Regions from separate parts of the Mesorhizobium sp. 01N446 genome, predicted to be linked through region 1. Evidence: riboswitches for the same ligand, from Rfam matches in the RefSeq annotation. Region 1 holds a riboswitch; each other region holds the start of a gene.

Evidence for each region. A riboswitch is a leader RNA that binds a small molecule or an ion and turns the genes downstream of it on or off. The one in region 1 is predicted to bind cobalamin.
Region 2: another riboswitch for cobalamin. It lies ahead of bluB (5,6-dimethylbenzimidazole synthase); the one in region 1 lies ahead of AC1DPX_RS28110 (DUF1636 family protein).
Region 3: another riboswitch for cobalamin. It lies ahead of AC1DPX_RS10275 (DUF1636 family protein); the one in region 1 lies ahead of AC1DPX_RS28110 (DUF1636 family protein).

Annotation. Positions count from the first base shown of each region.
Region 1 is NZ_JBFTRA010000009.1:103,891-107,663, reverse strand. It holds gene AC1DPX_RS28120 (ABC transporter substrate-binding protein) at 1-842, opposite strand, end outside; gene AC1DPX_RS28115 (ABC transporter ATP-binding protein) at 892-1,680, opposite strand; gene AC1DPX_RS28110 (DUF1636 family protein) at 1,677-2,144, opposite strand; cobalamin riboswitch at 2,167-2,373, opposite strand; gene AC1DPX_RS28105 (winged helix-turn-helix domain-containing tetratricopeptide repeat protein) at 2,538-3,773, opposite strand, start outside.
Region 2 is NZ_JBFTRA010000003.1:111,834-115,606, reverse strand. It holds gene AC1DPX_RS14820 (TetR/AcrR family transcriptional regulator) at 1-199, shown strand, start outside; gene AC1DPX_RS14815 (hypothetical protein) at 296-1,279, shown strand; partial or broken gene bluB (5,6-dimethylbenzimidazole synthase) at 1,396-1,980, opposite strand; cobalamin riboswitch at 2,074-2,254, opposite strand; gene AC1DPX_RS14805 (histone deacetylase family protein) at 2,433-3,359, shown strand; gene AC1DPX_RS14800 (exodeoxyribonuclease VII small subunit) at 3,363-3,614, shown strand; gene AC1DPX_RS14795 (DUF2277 domain-containing protein) at 3,714-3,773, shown strand, end outside.
Region 3 is NZ_JBFTRA010000002.1:396,682-400,454, forward strand. It holds gene AC1DPX_RS10265 (NADH-quinone oxidoreductase subunit A) at 1-173, opposite strand, end outside; gene AC1DPX_RS10270 (winged helix-turn-helix domain-containing protein) at 507-1,706, shown strand; cobalamin riboswitch at 1,736-1,941, shown strand; gene AC1DPX_RS10275 (DUF1636 family protein) at 1,981-2,409, shown strand; gene cobW (cobalamin biosynthesis protein CobW) at 2,412-3,449, shown strand; gene AC1DPX_RS10285 (cobaltochelatase subunit CobN) at 3,469-3,773, shown strand, end outside.

The DNA.
Region 1 (3,773 bases):
TTGACCGCGTCGGTCTCTTTCATCGCCGGATGGGCCTTCAGGAAATCGAGCAGTTTCTTGTAGCCGCCGCCATCCTGGTAATCGAGCAGGATGAGGAATTGCGGGTTGCGCGACGCCACGGTTTCCCAGTCGGTGTTGCCCCAGCTGGTATCCATGTCGGCCATGATGTTGTCGCCGCCGGCCGCCGTGATCATGGCGCTCGGAATGGCGAATTTTCCGGCGGTGAACGGCTTGTCCTCGCCGGAATCATAGAGGAACACGCGCGTCCCCTTGGCATTGCCGACCTTGGCGGTGATATCGGCCAATTGCGCCTTCCAGCCGGAGACGAGCCTCTCCGCGTCCGCCTCCTTGCCAAAAATCTTGCCGAGCTTTTCAACGTCGCCATAGAGCAGGTCCATGGAGGCGGCCGGGCGGTTCTTGTCGAGATGGACACAGCTTTCGCTCAGCACCAGCGTCCTGATGCCGTGCGGGGCGAGCGTGTCGGGCGTCACGTCACCGCCGGGCTTCATGCCATAGTACCAGCCGGCAAAGAAGAAATCGGGCTCGACGGCGACGAGATTCTCGATCGTCGGGTATTTGGGCGCGAGTTCCGGGATGGCGCCTTGCTCGGCCTTGAATTCGGGACCGACCTTGTACCATCCGGTGATGCCGGTCAGGCCGACGATCGACGGCTGCAGCTTCAGCGCGAAGGCCATCTCGGCCATGTTGAGATCATGGATGACGGCTCGCTTGGGCGGCGCGTCGAAGGTCAGCGGCTTGCCGCAGCTGTCGACGGTGACCGGGAAGGCGAAGGCCGTCGAGGCCAGCAGCGAGAAGACGAGCGACAGTGCAAGACGTTTCACGGATTTTGCTCCTAGGTTGAACTGTGTCGGAAGAAGGGATGGGTTTCGATCAAGAAGGCGGCGCGGCGCGGTTCGGAACATCGAAGACCGTCAGTTCGCGGTCCTCGGTTGGATGGCGCAGGCGAAACACGTCGACGCCGAAAATCTCGTGGATCAGTTTCTGGGTCAGCGCCTCGCGGGGTGCTGCCAGCGCATGCAGCCGCGCTTCGTGCATCACCGCGACCCGGGTAGCGAAGGGCGTCACCAGAGCCAGATCGTGCAGCACCGCGATCACCGTCATGCCGAAGCCGGCCACGAGTTCGAGCAGCTCGGCACGGGCGCGCGGGTCGAGATGGTTGGTCGGCTCGTCGAGGAACAACACTTTCGGTTGCTGCGCGATGGCGCGCGCCAGCTGGGCGCGCTGGCGTTCGCCGCCCGACAGCGAGCCGATCGTGCGGCCAAGCAGCGGCAACAGGCCGGTCCGGCGCAGCGCGTCGACGACGATGTCGCGCTCCTCGCTCCTGCGTCTGCGGCCCGCATGCGGGACGCGGCCGAGTTCGACATAGTCGATCACCGCCAGCCGCGGGTCCGGCTGGTCGGTCTGGCCGACGACGGCGATGTGCAGCGCGCGCTCGGCGGTCGAGATCCTGTCCATCCGGCGCCCGCCAAGCTTCACCTCGCCGGAACTTGGCCTGAGCATGCCGGACAGCATGCGCAGCAGCGTCGTCTTGCCGGCGCCGTTGGGGCCGATGATGGCGAGGCGATCACCTGATGCTACCGACAGGCTGACCGCCTGGACCAGATCCCAGCCATTCGCCGTCGCGCTCAAATCGCGGGCTTCCAGAAGCGGCATTGTCATCGGCTGCCACCCGCGCACTTGCCCGGTCCGGGGATGCGGGCCAGCGTCTTGCCGGCCAGTCGCGGCGGGCGTTGTCCGGAATTGCACCAGCCGTCGGCGAGCGAGGCATAAAGCCTGGCAAATCGCACGAGATCGCCGGCATCGGCCTCGGCGTCGATGGAGCCGAAGAGATAGGAAGCCTTGCCTGGAGCCTGGAAGGCCACCGTGAGCGGCCGCGCGCAGCCCGCCATGCATTCGACGCCTTCGACCGTGAAGCTATGCGCCACGGCGGGCTCATGGTGGGCTGTGAGCCGGGACCGCAAATCGGCACACAGGCCTTCGCCCGACCTGATCCCGGTCGGGATGTCGCGGCAAAGCGTGCACACGATGATGCGATGATCGATGGCGCCGTCCAACGTTCCGTCACTTTCCAAAACTGGCGACGGAAGGATGTTGGCGAGCCGGCCGACAAGACCGACGTCCACGTCTCCTCCCGGCACACCCCGTCCGGTCAACTCAGTGATGGCAGGTCTCCTGGCTCGCGGGTCTCAGCGCAATCCTGCCTTCCCAGCCTTGCCGGCCAGTGGCATGTCGGATCTTGCTCACCGCTTACAGTTGCGGGGGCAGCCACGGCATCAACCTTTTGCGGGTCTCACCGTGTTCCCTTTTCACCCCTCGCCTTTCGACTCGGGGACCATCACCACGCCATCGTAGATTCCCGCCGATCGCGCCGCAACGGTTTTTGGTCCGATCTCGAATGCGCCGGCAAAATCATCTGATTTGTTATAACGTTACATACACAGTCAGGCAACGATGTCAATCAGGGCCGCTACATAGAAGCGCTTTGGATCTTTGTTTTCGATGCTGAGCGACATGCACTAGCCAAGGGCGAGTCTGACGCCTTCGGCGAGATGCTCCGCATCGGCCTTGTTCTCGAACGGAACGCCGCGCAGCGCATAGTCGATCGGTAAAAACGGATCGCCCTCCTCGATGAGGACGATCTGCCGCCGCGCCTTCTCCATGTCGCCCATCTGCGCATAGCAGGCCGCCAGCCTTGTGCGGATCCACGGCGCCGGGCGCGTCGCCAGCTCCAGCGCTTCCGCCGCCTGCCGGTATTCCCCCATCATATAGAGCGCGAGTGCCCGGTCGAACTGGTACCAGTGCGGGTGCAAGGGATCGATGCGGATGCCGCGCGCCAGCCAGTCGAGCGCCTCGAGCGGCCGGCCGCGCATGGTCAGCAGCATGCCCATCTGCCCGATGCTGTCGGCATCGTAGGGGTTGAGCTGCAGCGCGATGCGCAAATGATGTTCCGCCGCTTCGTGGTCGCGCATATAGAGGCGGATCAGCGACTGCACGCGGTGACCGGTCGGCTGGTCCGGCGACAGAGCGAGGCCCTTGTCGGCAAGGTCGCGCGCATTTTCCAACACCGCATCGCTGGCACGTCCGAACTCTCCGTCCAAAGCCCGCACCAGGGCAAGATAGGTATAGGCCAGGCCGTAGTTCGGGTCCTTGGCGATGGCCGCCTCGAACAGGATTTCCGCGCTGCGCTGGTCGGTCTGTGCGGGATCGCGCAACATCGCAAAGCCACGCAGCAGAAGCTCGTAGGCGGCAAGGCTGGTTATCGGCTTGCGTGAGGCCTGTTCCAGCCCGGCATTGGCGACCCTCGTGACCAACCGGCTGACGATCTGCTCGACGATCTGACGCTCGATCGCGAACAGGCCATCGCCCTGCGACTGGTAGCGGTCGCCCCAGAGCTGGCTGGCGGTGGCGATGTCGATGAGGCTGACGGCCACGACGACATGCTCGCCCTGCCGGCGCAGCGAGCCCTCAACCAGATAGTCGGCACCGATACGGGCACGGATCTGCGGCCACTCGGCGCGGCCATAGGAGCCGAAAGAAAAACTTGAGTTGCGCGCCAGCACGGTGACCGTGCCGAAGCGAGCGACGCCGTTGATGAGATCCTCGGCGAAACCGTCGACCATGGCCTCGTCGACCGGGTCCCCGCTCTCGTTGCGGAAGCGCACCACCGCCACGATCGGCTGGGCGCCGATCTTCGGCGCGGCTTCCATCCCGGCCGCCAGCATATAGCCGCGCTTGGAGACCGTGCGCACCAT
Region 2 (3,773 bases), on a different contig from region 1:
CGCGCTGCAGGGGGAAGGGGTAGTCGTCCCGGACGTCGACCCCGAGACCGCCGCGCGGCTGATCAATGGGGCGAGCAGCCAGGCGGCGCAGCGGATCGCCAATTCGAACGACCCAGAGGCGACGTCGAAGATGGTGGTTGCAGCGTTCAAGCAACTGCTCGAGGGACTGCTCAGGAAACCGGCTTCGCAGCAGGGCTAAATCCCCTTTGCGCGCGCCGCTGTCCACCGCCCGCGATTGACAATCCCCGGGTTGAGCGCATCCTCCCCAGCCATCTCTGGAGGGGAGATTCGGGACATGTGGGATTTCGATATCGGCAGGTCGGTGTCCATCATGATGCGGACCTGGCCTTTCATTGTCTTTCGCATGATCGTCTATTTCGGCATCACGCTGGCCTACATCGTGGCGACCGGCACCGGCGCGTCGGTCGGCTATGGCGTCGGCCATATCTCCACGGATCCCGACGGGCCGATGTCCTTTGCCCTGTGGGGCGGCGTGGTCGGCTTCGGCGTGGTTTCGATCGCCGTCTACTGGATCCGCGAATACATCCTCTACGTCGTCAAGGCCGGCCATATCGCCGTCATGGTCCATCTGATCGACGGCCGGGATGTCCCCGACGGCCAGAACCAGATCGCCTATGCCAGGCAGGTCGTGACCGAACGTTTCGCCGAGGCCAACATCCTTTTCGTCGTCGACCAGCTGGTCAAGGGCGCCATCCGCGCCATCACCGGCCTGCTCGGCGGCATCGCCGCCTTCCTGCCCATACCTGGCTTGAGCGGCCTGGTCTCCTTCATCAACACGGTGATCCGCCTGTCGCTGACCTATGTCGACGAGATCATCCTCGGCTACAACATCCGCATCAATTCGTCCTCGCCCTTCGAAACCGCCAGGCAAGGCGTCGTGCTCTACGCCCAGAACGGCAAGACCATGGTGAAGAACGCTGTCTGGCTGGCGGTCATCATGTGGGGCGTGTCCTTCGTGATCTTCCTTTTGATGCTGGCCCCGGCCGGCGCCATTCTCTTCATGATGCCCGGACAACTCGCCGGCTGGGCCTTCGTGCTCGCCATCGTTTTCGCCTGGGCCTTCAAGGCGGCCTTCATCGAACCCTTCGCAATCGCCTGCCTGATGCAGGTCTATTTCAAGACCATCGCCGGCCAGATGCCCGATCCGGCCTGGGATGCCCGTCTGGCCGAGGCGTCGTCGAAGTTCAGGGAGTTGAGGGACAAGGCGCTGGCCTCCTTCGGCGGCTCGCGCTGGGGCACGGCCGGCGCAACGCGCTGATCGGCGGCACATGTGGGCGCCCAGGCGGCGGTGTTTAGGTGTGCCACCGCTGACTTGAGCGATGCCTCGCCTTGCCCGCAAAACGTCTCGCTCATGATCAGTTCGGGCAGCGGCAGCCGCCGGCCCCAGCCATGCGTTTCAAGGTCGGGTTTGGGCGCGAACTCGGAAACCCGGCCGACGCAGAGATAGGCGATCGGCGTCACGTGCTCCGGAATGGACAGCAGGCTCTTCAACGCCTGCGGCTCGATGATGCTGACCCAGCCGACGCCGACGCCTTCGGCGCGCGCCGCCAGCCAGAAATTCTGCACCGCGCAGACCGTGCTGTAGAGATCCATCTCCGGATTGTGCCAGCGCCCCAGCGGCGAACCCTGCGAGCGCCGCCGATCGCAGGTGATGCAGATGTTGAGAGCGCTTTCGCAGATGCCCTCGAGCTTGAGCTTGCGGTAGAGCCCCTGTCTTTCCGCCTCGATTTCAGGCAGTTCCTGTTCGCGCGCGGCCAGGAACAGGTCGCGCACATCAGCCCGCCGTGCGGCGTCGCGGATGACGATGAAATTCCACGGCTGCATGAAGCCGACCGACGGTGCATGATGGGCGGCAAGCAGCAGTCGTGCCAGCACCTCGTCGTCGAGCCCTGTGGGCAGGAAATGGCTGCGCACATCGCGCCGCGTGAACATGGCGCGGTAGATGGCATCGCGCGCCATCTGGTCAAATCCATCGCCCATAGGAGCGGTCATGGTTTCCGGCATCGCTTGTCCCCTTGCGATTGCAATCAATGCCAGCCGCCTGACCATGCGGATGACGATGCCTGCCAGGCCGGCCTTCTGGCTCGGGATCAACCCACGTCCGGTGCCTTCCCGTCATCGACAGTGGCATTTACCGGCGCGGTCCCCCTTACAGCGTTGGGCACGCCACGGAATTCAACCGTGTTCCCGATTCTCCCGCCAGAGCATTTGCAGCCAAGTGGAATCACTTGGCGTCGCAGAATGCGACTAAACAAACAGACCGGCGGGCACCAGGCAGTGGCTGCGACCTTACGCCGAAGCCTTGGCGGCGCCAATCCCCGTAGCGACGCCAATGGACGCAGGCGCGATTTTCCCCAGTCATCAAGCCGCAATGCATGGCCATCGCGGCGCCGGGGCACTAGATAGGGGGCATGGCCACTCGTCTCTACACCCATCCGATCTTCCTGGATCACATCACGCCGCCCGGTCACCCCGAGCGGCCGGATCGCTTGCGCGCCATCGAGCGCGTGCTCGACGACGAGGCCTTCGCCGCGCTTGATCGCGTCAAGGCGCCGGAAGGCGACGAGGCCACCATCCTCTACGCGCACCCCGCCGATTTCGTCGCCCGCGTGCGCGCCGCAATCCCCGAAGAGGGCCTTGCCCGTATCGATGCCGACACCACCGCCAGCCCGAAGAGCTGGCAGGCGGTGATCACCGCGATCGGCGCCGCCAACGCCGCCGTCGACGATGTCTTTGCAGGCCGCGCCGACAATGTCTTCGTCGCCGCCCGCCCGCCCGGTCACCATGCCGAAAAGACTACCGCGATGGGTTTCTGCTTCTTCAACACGGCGGCGATCGCGGCCCGCTATGCGCAGAAGAAGCATGGCGCCGAGCGCGTCGCGGTCGTCGACTGGGACGTCCATCACGGCAATGGCACCCAGGATATCTTCTGGGACGATCCCTCGGTGCTCTATTGCTCGACGCACCAGATGCCGCTCTATCCCGGCACCGGCGCGAAGAGCGAGACCGGCGTCGGCAACATCGTCAACGCGCCCTTGGCGCCACGGACCGGCGGCGAGGTGTTTCGCGATGCTTTCCTGTCGCGCGTGCTGCCGGCGCTCGACAATTTCGCGCCCGATCTGATCATCATTTCGGCCGGTTTCGACGCGCATCACCGCGACCCGCTGGCCGAGATCAACCTGACCGAGGACGATTTCGACTGGGCGACCGGCCAGCTGATGCAGCGCGCCGCGCGCCACAGCGGCAACCGGCTCGTCAGCCTGCTCGAGGGCGGCTACGATCTGCAGGGACTGGCATTTTCGGTCGCCGCCCATGTCGGGCGACTGATGAAAGGGTGAATGATGGCTGGTGAAACCAATGAAGACGTCAAGGCGATGAGCTTCGAACAGGCGCTCGACGCTTTGGAGAAGATCGTCGATGATCTGGAGCGCGGCGACGTGCCGCTCGACCAGTCGATCCGCATCTACGAGCGCGGCGAGGCGCTGAAGGCGCATTGCGATCGGCTGCTGAAGGCCGCCGAGGACAAGGTCGAGAAGATCAGGCTGTCGCGCGACGGCAAGCCGGTCGGAACCGAGCCGCTCGACGCGGATTGAATGGCGGTCTTGCCTTACCGGTTTTTGGACACGATCATGGCTGAGGATTAAGCTCGTCCCGATTGAAACGGCTCCAGGACAAGAGGAGATACGGAAACGATGTGCAGAAACATCAAGACCCTGTTCAATTTTGACCCGCCCGCAACCAATGACGAAGTC
Region 3 (3,773 bases), on a different contig from region 1:
TTCATGCGGGCATCGTCGAACGAGTTGAAACCGCACTCGTAGGCGGAAAGCTTTTCGGGATCGGGATTGCGGTAAGCCACCAGGAACGGTGCGGCCAGCAGCGCCAGGCCGACGACCAGCGCCACGCCGATGAACAGGACGATGGGCAGGTATGAACTGAGGAGTGCGTTCATGCAGCGGCTTTCCGTTGGCGCCAATCCACTTTGATTACAGCACCGGACCTTAATGCGGAAGCGTGACAGATTAACCGCTGAACCGTTTTAAGGGGCCTATGCTGCAACGCGGCGAGGGTTAGCGCAGCACTTCCAGCGAAGCAAGTCAAACCTTGTTCAAAACGCCGACCTGGACGGCATATCCGGAGAAACTGGTCCGATCCGCTCCTGTTTGATTTCCTTCACTTTTCACTCCACTTTTATCTCCTGACAGGGTTGCCGCCAAAACCCTGCTAGCATGGGCCGGAATCACCCGTCAGACCAACAGCCGAAGCACCCCAGAGTGATGCCTGCATGAAGGAAAAGATCTCGCTTGCCACCGCCCGGCGCATCGCGCTCGCCGCGCAGGGGTTTCTCGATCCCCGTCCCGCCGGCACGCCCGGCCGCCGCCACTTCGCCCGCGTGCTCTCGCGCACCGGCCTGCTGCAGATCGATTCCGTCAGCGCGGTGGTGCGCGCGCATTACATGCCGCTCTATTCGCGGCTTGGCCCCTACCCGCTCGCTCTGCTCGACAATGCCGCCGTGACGCGCAAGCGCACGGTCTTCGAATACTGGGCGCACGAAGCATCCTTCCTGCCGGTCGAGACCTATCCGCTGATGCGCTGGCGCATGCAGCGCGCCGAACGGGGCGACGAGATGTATCTGGGCCTGGCCAAATGGGGCCGCGAGCACGCCGCCTATATAGAAGAGATCTACCGCGAGGTCGTCGCACGCGGTCCGATCGCCGCTTCGGCACTGGAAGGCCAGAAAGGCTCCGGCGGCTGGTGGGGCTGGAGCCATGCCAAGCATGCCTTCGAGTGGCTGTTCTGGGCCGGGCGCATCACGACGGCGCACCGCCGCGGCTTCGAGCGCTTCTACGACCTGCCCGAGCGCGTGCTGCCGCAGGCGATCCTCGACCTGCCGGTGCCCGCCCCGGAGGACGCGCACCGCGAATTGCTGCGCATTTCCGCTCGCGCCCATGGCATCGCGACATCAGGCGATTTGCGCGACTACTTTCGGCTGTCGCCGGCCAACATGAAGGGCCGGCTGGAGGAACTGGTCGAGACCGGAGAACTGCTGCAGGTGCGAGTCGAGGGTTGGGACAAGCCGGCTTACCTTCACAAGGATGCCCGCCTGCCCCGGAAAATCGAGGCGCGCGCCTTGCTCGCACCGTTCGACCCGGTCGTCTTCGAGCGCTCGCGCTCGGAGCGGCTGTTCGATTTCCACTACCGCATCGAGATCTATACGCCGGCCGAAAAGCGCCAATACGGCTACTACGTCCTCCCCTTCCTGCTCGGCGACCGGATCGTCGCCCGCGTCGACCTCAAGGCGGACCGGCCGGCCAGCGTGCTGCGCGTCCACGCCGCCTACGCCGAGCCCGGCGCGCCGCCCGAAACCGCTGCGCAACTGTTCGAGGAATTGAAACAGATGCAGGGCTGGCTCGGCCTTGAACGCATGGACGTGACGTCCGCCGGCGATCTGGGTCCGGCGCTGGCCGACATGACGGTGTCGTAAGCCCGCGTTGACACCGCTACCCGCAAAAGCCTAAATCCGGTCCAGACGGTCCCCTGCCCGCAACGGCAGGGGCTAAGAGGGAATGCGGTGCGGGGTGAAAAATCTCAAATCCGCGGCTGTCCCCGCAACTGTAAGCGAAGAGCCAAGGCCGAAAGCCACTGGGAGTTTCCCGGGAAGGCGGCACCCAAGGCGATGACCCGCGAGCCAGGAGACCTGCCGTCTGCGACAAAAGAATCCGATCGCCCGGCGGGTTTCCGGGCAAGGAGCCCGGTTTTTGGACCAGAACAGCAGTTTTTCGGCTGGCACAACGGACAATGCGTCCGCCGACAGCGAAGCCTTGGCCGGCGTCACGGTCATCGTCTGCGCCTCCTGTCGCGACGAGACCGGCTCGGACGGGCATCCCCGCGCGGGCGAACTGTTGGCGCAGGACACGCGCCGTGCCGCATCTGATGCAAATATCCGCATCCGCACGGTCGAATGCCTCGGCAATTGCAAGCGCCGGCTGAGCGCCGCCATCCTGCGCGACGGCTGCTGGAGCTATGTCTTCGGCGACCTGACCGTGGCCAGCGGCGCCGACCTCGTCACCGGCGCGAAGCTCTTCGCCACCTCGACGGACGGCCTCATCCCCTGGCGTGGCCGGCCCGATTCCCTCAAGCGCGGCCTCGTTGCCCGTATTCCTCCCCTCGGCCTGTTGAAGGATTGATCATGAGCACTTCCGTATCTCGCGTCCCCTGCACCGTCGTCACCGGCTTCCTCGGCGCCGGCAAGACGACGCTGGTCCGCCATCTCCTGGAAAACGCCGGCGGCAAGCGCATTGCCATCATCGTCAACGAGTTCGGCGACATCGGCATCGACGGCGAGATTTTGAAGGGGTGCGGCATCGACACCTGTCCGGAGGAAAACATCGTCGAACTGGCCAATGGCTGCATCTGCTGCACCGTGGCCGACGATTTCGTGCCGGCACTCGACCAGATCCTGTCGCTCAACCCCAAGGTCGACCACATCCTGATCGAAACCTCCGGCCTCGCTCTGCCCAAGCCGCTGGTCCAGGCCTTCCAGTGGCCGACGGTGAAGAGCCGCGTCACCGTCGACGGCGTCATCGCCGTGGTCGACGGTCCCGCACTTGCCGAAGGCCGCGTCGCCAACGACATGGACGCCCTACAGGCACAGAGGACTGCTGACGACTCCCTCGACCATGACGACCCGGTCGAGGAATTGTTCGAGGACCAGATCGCCTGCGCCGACCTGATCATCCTGTCGAAGAGCGACCTGATGGACGCCGCCGGTTCGGCCCGCGCCAACGCCATCATTGGCGAACACTCCGCCCGCGCCGTGAAGATCGTGCCAACCTCGCACGGCAAGGTCGATCCGTCCGTGCTGCTCGGGCTCGGGCTCGCCGTCGAGGATGACATCGAGAACCGCAAATCCCACCATGACGGCGCCTTCGACCACGAGCATGACGACTTCGACACCTTCATCGTCGACATCCCGTCGATCGCCAATCCGGACGAACTGGCCAAGCGTGTCGCCACTGCCGCCGAACAGGAAAACGTGCTGCGCGTGAAAGGCTTCGTCGAAGTCGGCGGCAAGCCGATGCGGCTCCTGCTGCAGGCCGTCGGCCCGCGCGTCAATCATTACTATGACCGCGCCTGGACGGCCGAGGACGACCGCCGCTCGCGCCTCGTCGTCATCGGCCTCAAGGGGCTGAACCGCCCGGCAATCGAGCGTATACTCGCCGGCTGATTTTCAGACACGGGCCGCGATGCATATCCTCACCACGACCTCCGCCTCGCTCGACGATCTCGCCGAGCCGGTCGATCTGCGGCAGACGCCAGCGGATATCGTGGCCCTGTCCTTCACCGACAGCGATCTCGCCGGGCTGGCGGCCGCCTGGAAGGCGGATGTCGGCCGCCTACCCTCGATGCGGCTGGCGGCACTGCGCGACCTTCGCCATCCGATGTCCGTCGATCTCTGGATCGACAGTGTCGCGCGCCACGCCAAGATCATACTGGTGCGCATCCTCGGCGGCTACGACTGGTGGCGCTATGGCTGTGACCAGTTGGCCTC